2 regions of the Streptomyces sp. MCA2 genome follow, and region 2 is predicted to be linked to the other one. Evidence: riboswitches for the same ligand, from Rfam matches in the RefSeq annotation. Region 2 holds a riboswitch; the other holds the start of a gene.
The links. A riboswitch is a leader RNA that binds a small molecule or an ion and turns the genes downstream of it on or off. The one in region 2 is predicted to bind cobalamin.

Region 1 (5,290 bases), on a different contig from region 2:
GGGACGGATGACGCCCGCCTCGGCGAACTCCGCGGTCCAGGCGACATCGAGGTTCAGCACGTCATAGCCGCCGTTGCCGGACTGGCCCGCCGCCAGCAGCTGGCTGCGCTGGCCGTCGGCGGTGTCCGGGAGCCGGACGATCCGTACCTCGCGGCCGTGCTCCTTCTCCCAGGCGTGGATCAGATCCTGACGGATGCCGGAGCTGCTGAGGTCGCTGCCGGTGGCAAGGACGATCGCGCCCTGCTCCGGGAGGGTCCGCTCCTCCCCCGTACAGCCGCCGGCCGCCGGCAGCAGTGCCAGAGCGACCAGCGTGGCGGCCGCCCTGGTGCGCGGGGTGGTCATCGGTCCCCCTTCGTGGCCGTGCCGATGGAGGCGATCCGCCCGGCCAGGGTGTCGACGGCCTGCGGACCGCCGGGCACGCACTGGCCGTGGGAGGCGTCGGCCAGTTGCTGGAGGGCGAAGGTGTCACAGCCCGATCTGCCCATCGCCAGTGCCAGGATGGGCACGCGGGGCCCCTCCTTGACGAGTGCGCTGAGGGTGCGTTCCACGCCCGCCGCGCGCCCGGCGCCCGCGCCGTCGTCCTGATCGAGGATGAGCACGATGGCCTTGTTGGTGGCCGAGGACGTCTTCATCTTCCGCACGGCGCGGGTCAGCGCCTCCTCCATCGCGGCGCCGTGGTCGACCAGTTCGCCGTGCGGGCTGCCCGCGATCCGCTCCAGCGCGGCCTTGCCCGGGGCGGGGTCGGCGCTGCCGAGCGGGACCAGCTCGCGTACCGCGTCACGGTCCTCGGGATGGGCGCGGTCCGGGAAGGTCCACAGGCCGTAGGTGTGCCGGGCGCCGACCAGTTCCACGGCGCGTCCGGCAGCGCTCAGCGCGATCGGGAGCTTGCCGCCGTCCGCCATGGAGGTGGAGGCGTCCATGAGGATCAGCAGCTGGCTGGACCGCTGCGCCTTGTCGTAGCCGTCCAGGACCCGGGAGACCTGTTCCGGGGCCGCGGTGAAGGGGACCGTGGCGGCGAGGGGGCTGACGTCCGCGCGGCTGTCGAGCAGCGGTGAACCCTGCCGCGGGCCGCTGTCCCGCACTCCGCGGTAGCCCTGCGCGGTCAGGGTGCGCTGGCCGCCGTCCCGGGCGCGAAGCCACTGCGCGAAGCCCGCCACGGCGGCCTGCCGCGGGGTGGCGTCCGTGGCGCCCTGCCAGTCGACGCGGACCAGGGGGTGGTCGAGCGCGGGGACGTTCGCGGGGTAGTAGGCGACGTAGCGGGCGCGCAGCGGGAGCGGGGCGTCCAGGGCCGGGCAACTGCCGGTGGCGCGGCCCAGGTTGTAGTCGGCGAGGGACTTCTCCGACACCAGGGGCGCGGACCTGGTCCGGTCGACGGAACCGGCGGCGTCGGTGTCGGGCCGCAGCGAACACAGCAGTTCGGTGCTGCCCGCGTACTGGCTGCCCGGGGCGGCGAGCCGCTCCTCGGCGTGCCGGGCGAGGGTGAGGTCGGGCGCGCCCGTTGCGGTGCCCGAGCCGTCGTGGGCGAGGTAGAGGCCGAGGGTGTGCAGCAGACCGGTGCCGGACAGCACGGGGCTCGGCCGCAGGAGCTTGAGGTCGTGGTGGGTGCTGTCGGTTCCGGCGAGCAGCTCCTGCCAGGAGGCGCCGGCCGGTTCGACGTCGTCCAGCCGCCGGCGCGCCGGGATGCCGACGACCAGGGGGGTGTAGGCGACCGGGGCGGCGTAGTGCAGGGTCGCGGGGGAGCCCGTGGCGGGCATGCCGCGGCGGGCCTCGTAGTAGTCGGCGGTGGATTCCGGGATCCAGATGTCGGGCTGCGGTCCCGGCCGGTGGAGGGGGTCGATGCCCTGGTCGCCCGGCCGCTCCTTGCCGGTGCCGTGTGCCTCGCCCTGCCAGCGGTCGGCGGCCGCGAAGCCCTGGTCGACCTGGTCCTTGGCGGCGGAGTACACGGTGATCTGGGCGCGCCGGCAGCCGTCGGGGAGGTCGCCCTCGCCGCTGAGGGGCCGGGTGTTGGCCTGGGACATCTCGTAGTCGAAGGCCGCCTGGCGCAGCGCGGGTTCGGCCTCGGGGGCGGTGAGCAGCCGCAGTTCGAGGGCGGGCGGGCAGGGCGCCGCGCCGTCCGCGAGCTGGAGCAGCACGACGCCCGTGGTGGCCGGGACGAAGATGATCGCCAGGATCAGCAGGAGTCTGGGCCAGTGCCGGAAGTACGACTTCAGCCAGCGGCGTAAGCGGATCCGCAGCGGGGTCGGCGGGCGGTCCTCGGGAGTGGCGAAGGACAGGATGACGTCGTCGACGGTGTTCTGCTTCGCCGAGCGCGGCTCCCAGACATCGCCCATCGGCGTCCGTTCACCGGCCAGTTGCTCGCGCAGTGCCCGGACGAGGTCCTCGAAGGTGACGAACCGCTTGCCGGGGATGCCCCGTTCCAGGGTCTGCACCAGGGCGCGGGTGAAGACGCTGCCCCCGGTGGGCTCCTCGCCGCTGAAGATACGGCGGTTGGGCTGCGCGGCCATCAGCAGCGAGGTGGGGTTGCGGCAGGAGTGGAAGGCCTCGCTCGCGTTGCCGGCGTAACAGCACTCCAGGACGATCACGATCCGGTCGGCCCGCGCGTTGTCCAGATAGGACAGCACGGTGTCCTGCCAGGAGACGGTCTTGTGACGCCGTTCCGAGGCGCCGACCATCAGTTGCAGATTGCCGCCGTCGCGGCCCACCCGGCCGTGGCCGGAGAAGTACACCAGCAGCAGCCCGCGCGCCTCCTGGACGACGGTGTCCAGCGCCTGTTCCACCTCCCAGGGCTCCTGAGGCCGGCAGGTGACGACCTCGCCCTTGGTGAACAGATCGGTGCCGGGGGCGAGCAGGGCCCGCTCCAGTTCCCGGGCGTTGTCCTTCACCGCGGGGAGCGGGCGCAGCGTGCGGTAGTCGTCGACACAGATCAGCAGCGCCCGGTTGACCTTGCCCCGTGCGTCGTATTCGGACATCCGGCTCAGTCCCCGGCGGTGCGGCCGCTCCCGTCTGCCGGGCTGCCGGGATCGGGGTGTTCGGGGGCCACGGCGCCCGGGCCCGCGTCGCCGAGCGCGCGCAGGTCCCCGTCGCCGCTCCCGACCGCGACGGTGGGCCGCTCGCCGGTGTCGCGTTCCTCCCGGCGCCGTCGCAGCCACTCCTGAAGGGCGATGGTGAGACTTTTGGTCATCTCGGCGGCGACGGCGCCGACGATGACCAGGATCAGGTCGTCGACGCCGACGGCCATGTCACCGGGGCCGTCGTCGCTCTCGTCCTGCGGCCGCGGGCGCAGCAGCCAGTCGTGGCGGCTCCGGTCCAGCCACGGTTCGCGCTCCAGCCACGCCTTGAGGTCCTCGATGTCCTGGTCAGGATTGTTCGTGCCCGTGATCCTGATACGGATCTCGTGGCGGTCAGCGCTCTGCGGCATCCCCCGGCCCCCTTCCGGCGGCCCCGTCGCCGCCGTGCACCAGATAGTGACGTGAGATCAGGGGCGGGGGCAACCGTCTGTGACGTGGCTGCCACGCTGTGGCGTGCGCCACAGCCCGTGCCACAGGACAGCGTCGCAGGTCAAGGGTGAGTTGACGGGCATTCGCGGGGCGTGGTGGACTGCCGGAGCCATTCGGCGACAGATGAGGAAGTCCGGTGAGAATCCGGCGCGGTCCCGCCACTGTCACCGGGGAGCGTTCCTCCAACGAAGGCCACGGTCCGCCTCGCGTACGTCCGATGACGTACACCGGGACTGGAAGGCCGGAGGACTCGCCGATCCGGGGAGCCAGGAGACTCTTGTCGCCGTCACGTCGAGCCAGGGCGCGGACCCTGAGTGAGGACATACCGCCATGCCCGGCCGCCCTGCCAGATCTCCACTGCCCGCTGCCGCAGGGGCCCTTCGAGGCATGACGGACGTCTGATCCGATGCGCGGCGAACACGCGGGATATGTGTGTGGCGCGGCCCTCGGCTTTCTCGCCGACCTGATCGCGGCGGACCCCCGGCGCGGCCATCCGGTGGCCGCCTTCGGCCGGGCCGCGGGCGCCGTCGAGCGCCGGCTGTGGCGCGATCACCGCGGATACGGGGCGGCGCATGCCGTGGTGTGTGCGGGCGGTGCCGCCGCCGGCGCCGCGCTGCTCCAGCGTGCCGTGCAGGGCGCTGCCGTTTCCCCGTCCCCCCTCCGCAACGGCGCCCGGGTCGCACTGACCGCGGCGACGGTCTGGGCCGTGCTGGGCGGCACCTCGCTCGGCCGGGAGGCGCGGGCCGTCGGCGGGGCGCTGACGGCGGGTGATCTGGACGTGGCACGGGAGCGGCTGCCGCATCTGTGCGGGCGCGATCCGCAGGCGCTGGACGGGCCGCAGATGGCCCGCGCGGTGGTGGAGTCGGTCGCCGAGAACACCTCCGACGCGGTGGTGGGCGCCCTCGTCTGGGGCGCGCTGGGCGGGGTGCCCGGCCTGGTGGCGTTCCGGGCGGTGAACACCCTGGACGCGATGGTGGGGCACAAGTCGCCGCGCCACCTCCGCTTCGGCTGGGCCTCGGCCCGGCTCGACGATCTCGCCGGCTGGCCCGGCTCCCGGCTGACCGCCGCACTGACCGTGCTCGCGGGCCCCGACCGGCGCGGTGCGCTGCGGGCCTGGCGGGCGGACGGCGGCGCGCACCCGAGCCCCAACGCGGGCCCGGTGGAGGCGTCGTTCGCGGGCGCGCTGGGCGTACGGCTGGGCGGCACGCTGGCGTACGGCGGGCGGGTGGAACACCGTCCGGTGCTCAACGAGGGGGCGCCGCCGGTCGCGGTGGCCGACATCGAACGGGCGGTGCGGCTCTCGCGCCGGGTGAGCGCGCTGGCGCTGGTGACGACGGTGGCCGCGCGGCCGGCGTTCGGCGCCGTGCGGCGGGCCCTGCTGCGTACGGCCCGCCCGTCCGCAGGTGCAGTGACGCGCAGGGCCGCGGGTGCGGTGGCGCGTACGGTTCACGACAGCCGGGGTCCCGGCGCATGAGGAGGACCCGGTGAACGGGCGGTTCAAGGCATCCGGAGGGGCCGTCGGCGGTGGCCTGTTGGTGGCCGGTACGACGTCCGACGCCGGCAAGAGCGTGGTGACGGCGGGCATCTGCCGCTGGCTGGCCCGGCAGGGCGTCCGGGTAGCGCCGTTCAAGGCGCAGAACATGTCGCTGAACTCGTTCGTCACGCGCGAGGGCGCGGAGATCGGACGGGCCCAGGCGATGCAGGCCGCCGCGGCGCGGGTGGAGCCGACCGCGCTGATGAATCCCGTACTGCTCAAGCCCGGCAGCGACCGCAGCAGCCAGGTGGTGCTGCTG
Region 2 (5,290 bases):
GGCGGGCAGCCCGGCGAGATCCGCCTCGGCGCGGATGGTGGCGAAGGACTGGCGGTAGATCGCCGCACCGTCCTTCTCGTAGTCGAACGCGGTCACTCTGGCCTCGGGGGTGTCGGGTGCGGGAGGGCTCGGTGGTTCACATGAATCGGGTGGATCGGCTGGATCGGGTAATTCAGGTGGTTCGCATGGCTCGGGTGGTTCGCATAGCTCGGGTGGCTCGGGTGGCTCGGGTGGCTCGGGTGGTTCATGGGCCAGGGCATGGGGCTTTGGGGTTGCTGTGGTTCATGGGGCCGGGGCCGGGGCCGGAGCCGTGGGCGGGGGTGCCGCGGTGCGTGCGGCGGTCGGTGCGGTGTCCGGTGCGGTGTCCGGTCCCACCAGTGCTACCCGGTAGCCCTCCGCCGTGGCCAGTACGTCGATCCAGGTGCCGTGCGGGTGACCGCAGCGGCGTGCGCAGCCGGACCAGTACACGGGGAGGCCCTCGGGGGCGGGGCCGGTGGGCAGTCCGTCCGGGACGGCCGCGCCGGCGGCGAGCGCGGCCGTCGCGTCGGCGCGTACGTCGGTGAGGGACTTGGCGCAGCCGGGGCGGCCCGTACAGGCGCCGAGCCGGTGCCAGGGAGAGGCCGGGTCGGTGATCAGTCCGGCGGTGGTCAGCTCCGCCAGCCGGCGGGGTGCCGCGGCGGCCGGCAGTCCGGGCAGGACGACGCCGCGCCACGGGGTGAGGCGCAGCGCCCCCGAGCCGTCGCCGGCGGCGATCGCGGTCAGCAGCCGCCATTGGGTCACCGACAGCCGGCCCAGCGGCGCCAGGACCGAGAGCGCGCGGTCGTCGTCGGGGCCCTCGACGATGCCGGGGGCGGCGGAGTCCGCGTACGGCGGGGAGGTGCGGGTGCCGGGTGCGGGAGCCTCGGGCACAAAAGCGGCCCGGATGCCCGCCGACCGCAGTGCCGCCGCCACGTCCCGGGCCGTCAGGCCGTGTCCGTCGGGGAGTTCGCGGACCCGCCAGGCGCCGCTGCCGCTCGCCGCGGCGGCGGTCAGGAAGGCCTCGGCGGCGGCGAGCGCGGCACGCGGAGCGTCCGGTCCTGCGATCCGCAGCGCCGCCGGATCGTCGCCGACCCGCAGCAGGGCGCCGCCCGCCGGGCCGGACCGGTCCCCGGCCGCTCCCGGTTCTGCGTCTGCTTCTGCTTCTGCGAGCAAGCTCACATCTCCGCCGAGCGCCGCCACATCGCCCCGCCCGTCGTCCAGCACGAACAGGAAACGGCCCGAGAGGGCGGTCGCGGACTCGCTCGCACAGAGCAGCGCGTCCAGCTCACGGGCCCACCGTCGCACGTCAGAAGGGGTGTGGCGGTCCAGTCCGGCCAGCGGGGAAGCGAGGATGTTGCGGATGCGTTCATGGCGTTCGGAGGGCAGCAGGCCGGCGTCGCGCAGCAGCGCGGCGAGCCGGCCGCCGCAGCCCTCCGCGAGGCCGCGGAGCTCGACGTTGCCGCGGGAGGTGAGGGAGAGATGGCCGTCGCCGAGCAGGTCCGCGGCATCGGCCAGGGCAGCAGCCTGACGAACCGTCAGATCTCCGGCGGGCAGCCGGATTCGGGCGAGATGGCCGTCGGCGGCCCGGTGCAGCCGCAGCGCTCCCGGGCAGGCGTCACCGCGGTCGCGCAGCGGCGGTGCGGCGGCCTGGGGCCGTGTCGAGGGGGAGGGCGGCATGGCCGCGAGCATACCCACGGGGGCGGGCGCCGATCCGGGCCGGATCCGGCCAGGCGCCCGGCCCGCGGCGTGCGCGCCCCCGCACCGGTCCGGCCTGCCCGGAGGCCCGCTTACCTCGGCCGTCCACAGCCCTTACTATGCAGGTCGGTGGGTCGGCTGGCCCACCGACGCCAGCGACGGCGCAGGGTCCTACGGCCCTAGGGAGGAAGCCCGGTGAGAATCCGGCGCGGTCCCGCCACTGTGAACCCGGAAACCGCCGGGCGAGCCAGGAACTCCCGCCGTCCTTACGACCACCCGGGGCGCGGACACCCCGAGGAAGGCCTGCGCTCGCATGCTTCTGCTGCTGTCGACCTCCGACACCGACCTGCTCAGCGCCCGCGCGGCCACGGGTCCCGTGCCGTACCGGCTCGCCAACCCCGCCCGGCTCGATGTCGCCGAACTGCCCGCGCTGCTGGAGGGCTGTGACCTCGTCGTCGTACGCCTCCTCGGCGGCATCCGTGCCTGGGAGGAGGGCCTGGAGGTGCTGCTCGCCGAGGACCAGCACCGGCCGGTCGTCGTGCTCACCGGTGAACAGGCCCCCGACGCCCAGCTCATGGAGCAGTCGACGGTCCCGGTCGGCATCGCGGCCGAGGCGCACGCCTACCTCGCGCACGGCGGGCCCGCCAACCTCGACCAGCTCGCCCGCTTCCTCTCCGACACGGTGCTGCTGACCGGCCACGGCTTCGACCCGCCGGCCCCGGCGCCGTCCTGGGGCCCGCTGGAGTGGGAAGCCCGCAACGAGACCGGCCCGCTGGTCGCCGTGCTCTACTACCGCGCCCACCACATGAGCGGCAACACCGGCTTCGTACGGACCCTGTGCGAGCAGATCGAGGCGGCGGGCGGCCGCGCCCGGCCCCTGTTCGTCGCCTCCCTCCGCGCCCCCGAGCCGGAGCTGATCGAGGAGCTGCGGGCCGCCGACGCCCTGGTCACCACGGTTCTCGCCGCGGGCGGCACCAAGCCCGCCGAGGCCTCCGCCGGCGGCGACGACGAGTCCTGGGACGCGGGCGCGCTGGCCGCCCTCGACGTACCGATCCTCCAGGCCCTGTGCCTGACCGGGCCGCGCAGCGCCTGGGAGGAGAACGACGAGGGGCTGTCGCCGCTGGACGCCGCCTCGCAGATCGCGGTCCCCGAGTTCGACGGCCGGCTGATCACCGTCCCGTTCTCCTTCAAGGAGGTCGACGAGGACGGTCTGCCGATGTACGTCGCCGACCCCGAGCGCGCCGCCCGGGTCGCCGGCATCGCCGTCCGGCACGCCCGGCTGCGGCACATCCCGGCCGCCGAGAAGCGCCTCGCGCTGGTGCTGTCCGCGTACCCGACCAAGCACTCCCGGATCGGCAACGCGGTCGGCCTGGACACCCCGGCCAGTGCCGTCGCCCTGCTGCGCCGCCTTCAGGCCGACGGCTACGACTTCGGCACCGAAGAGGTTCCCGGCCTGGTGTCCGGCGACGGTGACGAGCTGATCTACGCCCTCATCGAGGCCGGCGGCCACGACCAGGAGTGGCTCACCGAGGAGCAGCTCGCCCGTAACCCCGTCCGTATCCCGGCCGCCGACTACAAGCGCTGGTACGCCACGCTCCCGCAGGAGCTCCGGGACTCCGTCGAGGAGCACTGGGGGCCGCCGCCCGGCGAGATGTTCGTCGACCGCAGCAGCAACCCCGACGGCGACATCGTGCTGGCCGCCCTGCGCCGCGGCAATCTCCTCATCCTCATCCAGCCGCCGCGCGGCTTCGGCGAGAACCCGATCGCGATCTACCACGACCCCGATCTGCCGCCCTCGCACCACTACTTGGCGGCGTACCGCTGGATCGCGGCCTCCGCGGACGACGGCGGTTTTGGCGCGGACGCCATGGTCCACCTGGGCAAGCACGGCAACCTGGAGTGGCTGCCCGGCAAGAACGCGGGCCTGTCCGCGGCCTGCGGCCCGGACGCCGCCCTCGGTGACCTCCCGCTCGTCTACCCCTTCCTGGTCAACGACCCCGGCGAGGGCACCCAGGCCAAGCGCCGGGTGCACGCCACCCTCGTCGACCACCTCGTGCCGCCGATGGCCCGCGCCGAGTCCTACGGCGACATCGCGCGCCTGGAGCAGCTGCTCGACGAGTATGCGGCGATCTCCGCCATGGACCCGGCCAAGCTGCCCGCGATCCGCGCCCAGATCTGGACGCTGATCCAGGCCGCCAAGCTCGACCACGACCTGGGCCTGGAGGCCCGCCCGGACGACGACGGCTTCGACGACTTCCTGCTGCACGTCGACGGCTGGCTGTGCGAGGTCAAGGACGCCCAGATCCGCGACGGTCTGCATGTCCTGGGCGGCGCCCCGGCCGGTGAGGCCCGCGTCAACCTCGTCCTGTCCATCCTCCGCGCCCGCCAGATCTGGGGCGGTACGTCCGCCCTGCCCGGTCTGCGCGAGGCACTCGGTCTCGACGAGTCCGCCGCGACCCGTACGACGGCCGACGAGGCCGAGGCCACCGCCCGCGGCCTGGTCCAGGCGATGGAGGACGCGGACTGGGACCCGGCGGCGGTGTCCGCTGTCGCCGAGGGGCACTCGTCCGCGGTCGCCGACATCCTCGACTTCGCCGCCCGCCAGGTCGTCCCGCGCCTCGCCGCCACCACCGACGAGATCGACCACGCCGTGCACGCGCTGAACGGCGGCTTCGTCCCGGCGGGCCCCTCGGGATCCCCGCTCCGTGGCCTGGTCAACGTTCTGCCGACGGGCCGTAACTTCTACTCCGTCGACCCCAAGGCCGTTCCCTCCCGTCTGGCCTGGGAGACCGGTCAGGCCCTCGCCGACTCGCTCCTGGAGCGCTACCGCTCCGACAACGGCGACTGGCCGCAGTCGGTCGGGCTGTCCCTGTGGGGCACGAGCGCGATGCGGACCAGCGGCGACGACGTGGCAGAGGCCCTCGCCCTGCTGGGCGTCCGCCCCGTATGGGACGACGCCTCGCGCCGGGTCAACGGACTGGAGCCGATCCCGCTCGCCGAGCTCGGCCGCCCCCGTGTCGACGTCACGCTGCGCATCTCGGGCTTCTTCCGGGACGCGTTCCCGCACGTCATCGGCCTGCTCGACGACGCCGTACGGCTGGTCGCCGGCCTGGACGAGCCCGCGGAGTCCAACTTCGTGCGCGCCCACTCCCAGGCCGACCTGGCCGAGCACGGCGACGAGCGGCGCGCCACCACCCGCATCTTCGGCTCTCGCCCGGGGACGTACGGCGCGGGTCTGCTCCAGCTGATCGACTCCCGCGACTGGCGCACCGACGCCGACCTCGCCGAGGTCTACACCGTCTGGGGCGGCTACGCCTACGGCCGCGGTCTGGAGGGCCGCCCGGCCCGGGACGAGATGGAGACCGCCTACAAGCGCATCGCGGTCGCCGCCAAGAACACCGACACCCGCGAGCACGACATCGCGGACTCCGACGACTACTTCCAGTACCACGGTGGCATGGTCGCCACGGTCAAGGCGCTCAAGGGCAAGGCCCCCGAGGCGTACATCGGCGACTCCACCCGTCCCGAGACGGTCCGCACCCGCACCCTCGTCGAGGAGACCTCCCGGGTCTTCCGC

Region 1: it holds a riboswitch for cobalamin, as region 2 does, so the genes downstream of both, M8I34_RS31145 (cobalamin biosynthesis protein) here and cobN (cobaltochelatase subunit CobN) in region 2, are expected to answer to the same signal.

The regions. Positions count from the first base shown of each region.
Region 1 is NZ_JAMJFM010000048.1:6,692-11,981, forward strand. Features, by position in the region: gene M8I34_RS31130 (extracellular solute-binding protein) at 1-342, opposite strand, end outside; gene M8I34_RS31135 (caspase family protein) at 339-2,969, opposite strand; gene M8I34_RS31140 (hypothetical protein) at 2,975-3,418, opposite strand; cobalamin riboswitch at 3,621-3,774, shown strand; gene M8I34_RS31145 (cobalamin biosynthesis protein) at 3,904-4,971, shown strand; gene M8I34_RS31150 (cobyric acid synthase) at 4,982-5,290, shown strand, end outside.
Region 2 is NZ_JAMJFM010000001.1:332,005-337,294, forward strand. Features, by position in the region: gene M8I34_RS01530 (precorrin-8X methylmutase) at 1-96, opposite strand, end outside; gene cobG (precorrin-3B synthase) at 283-1,695, opposite strand; cobalamin riboswitch at 1,862-1,989, shown strand; gene cobN (cobaltochelatase subunit CobN) at 2,027-5,290, shown strand, end outside.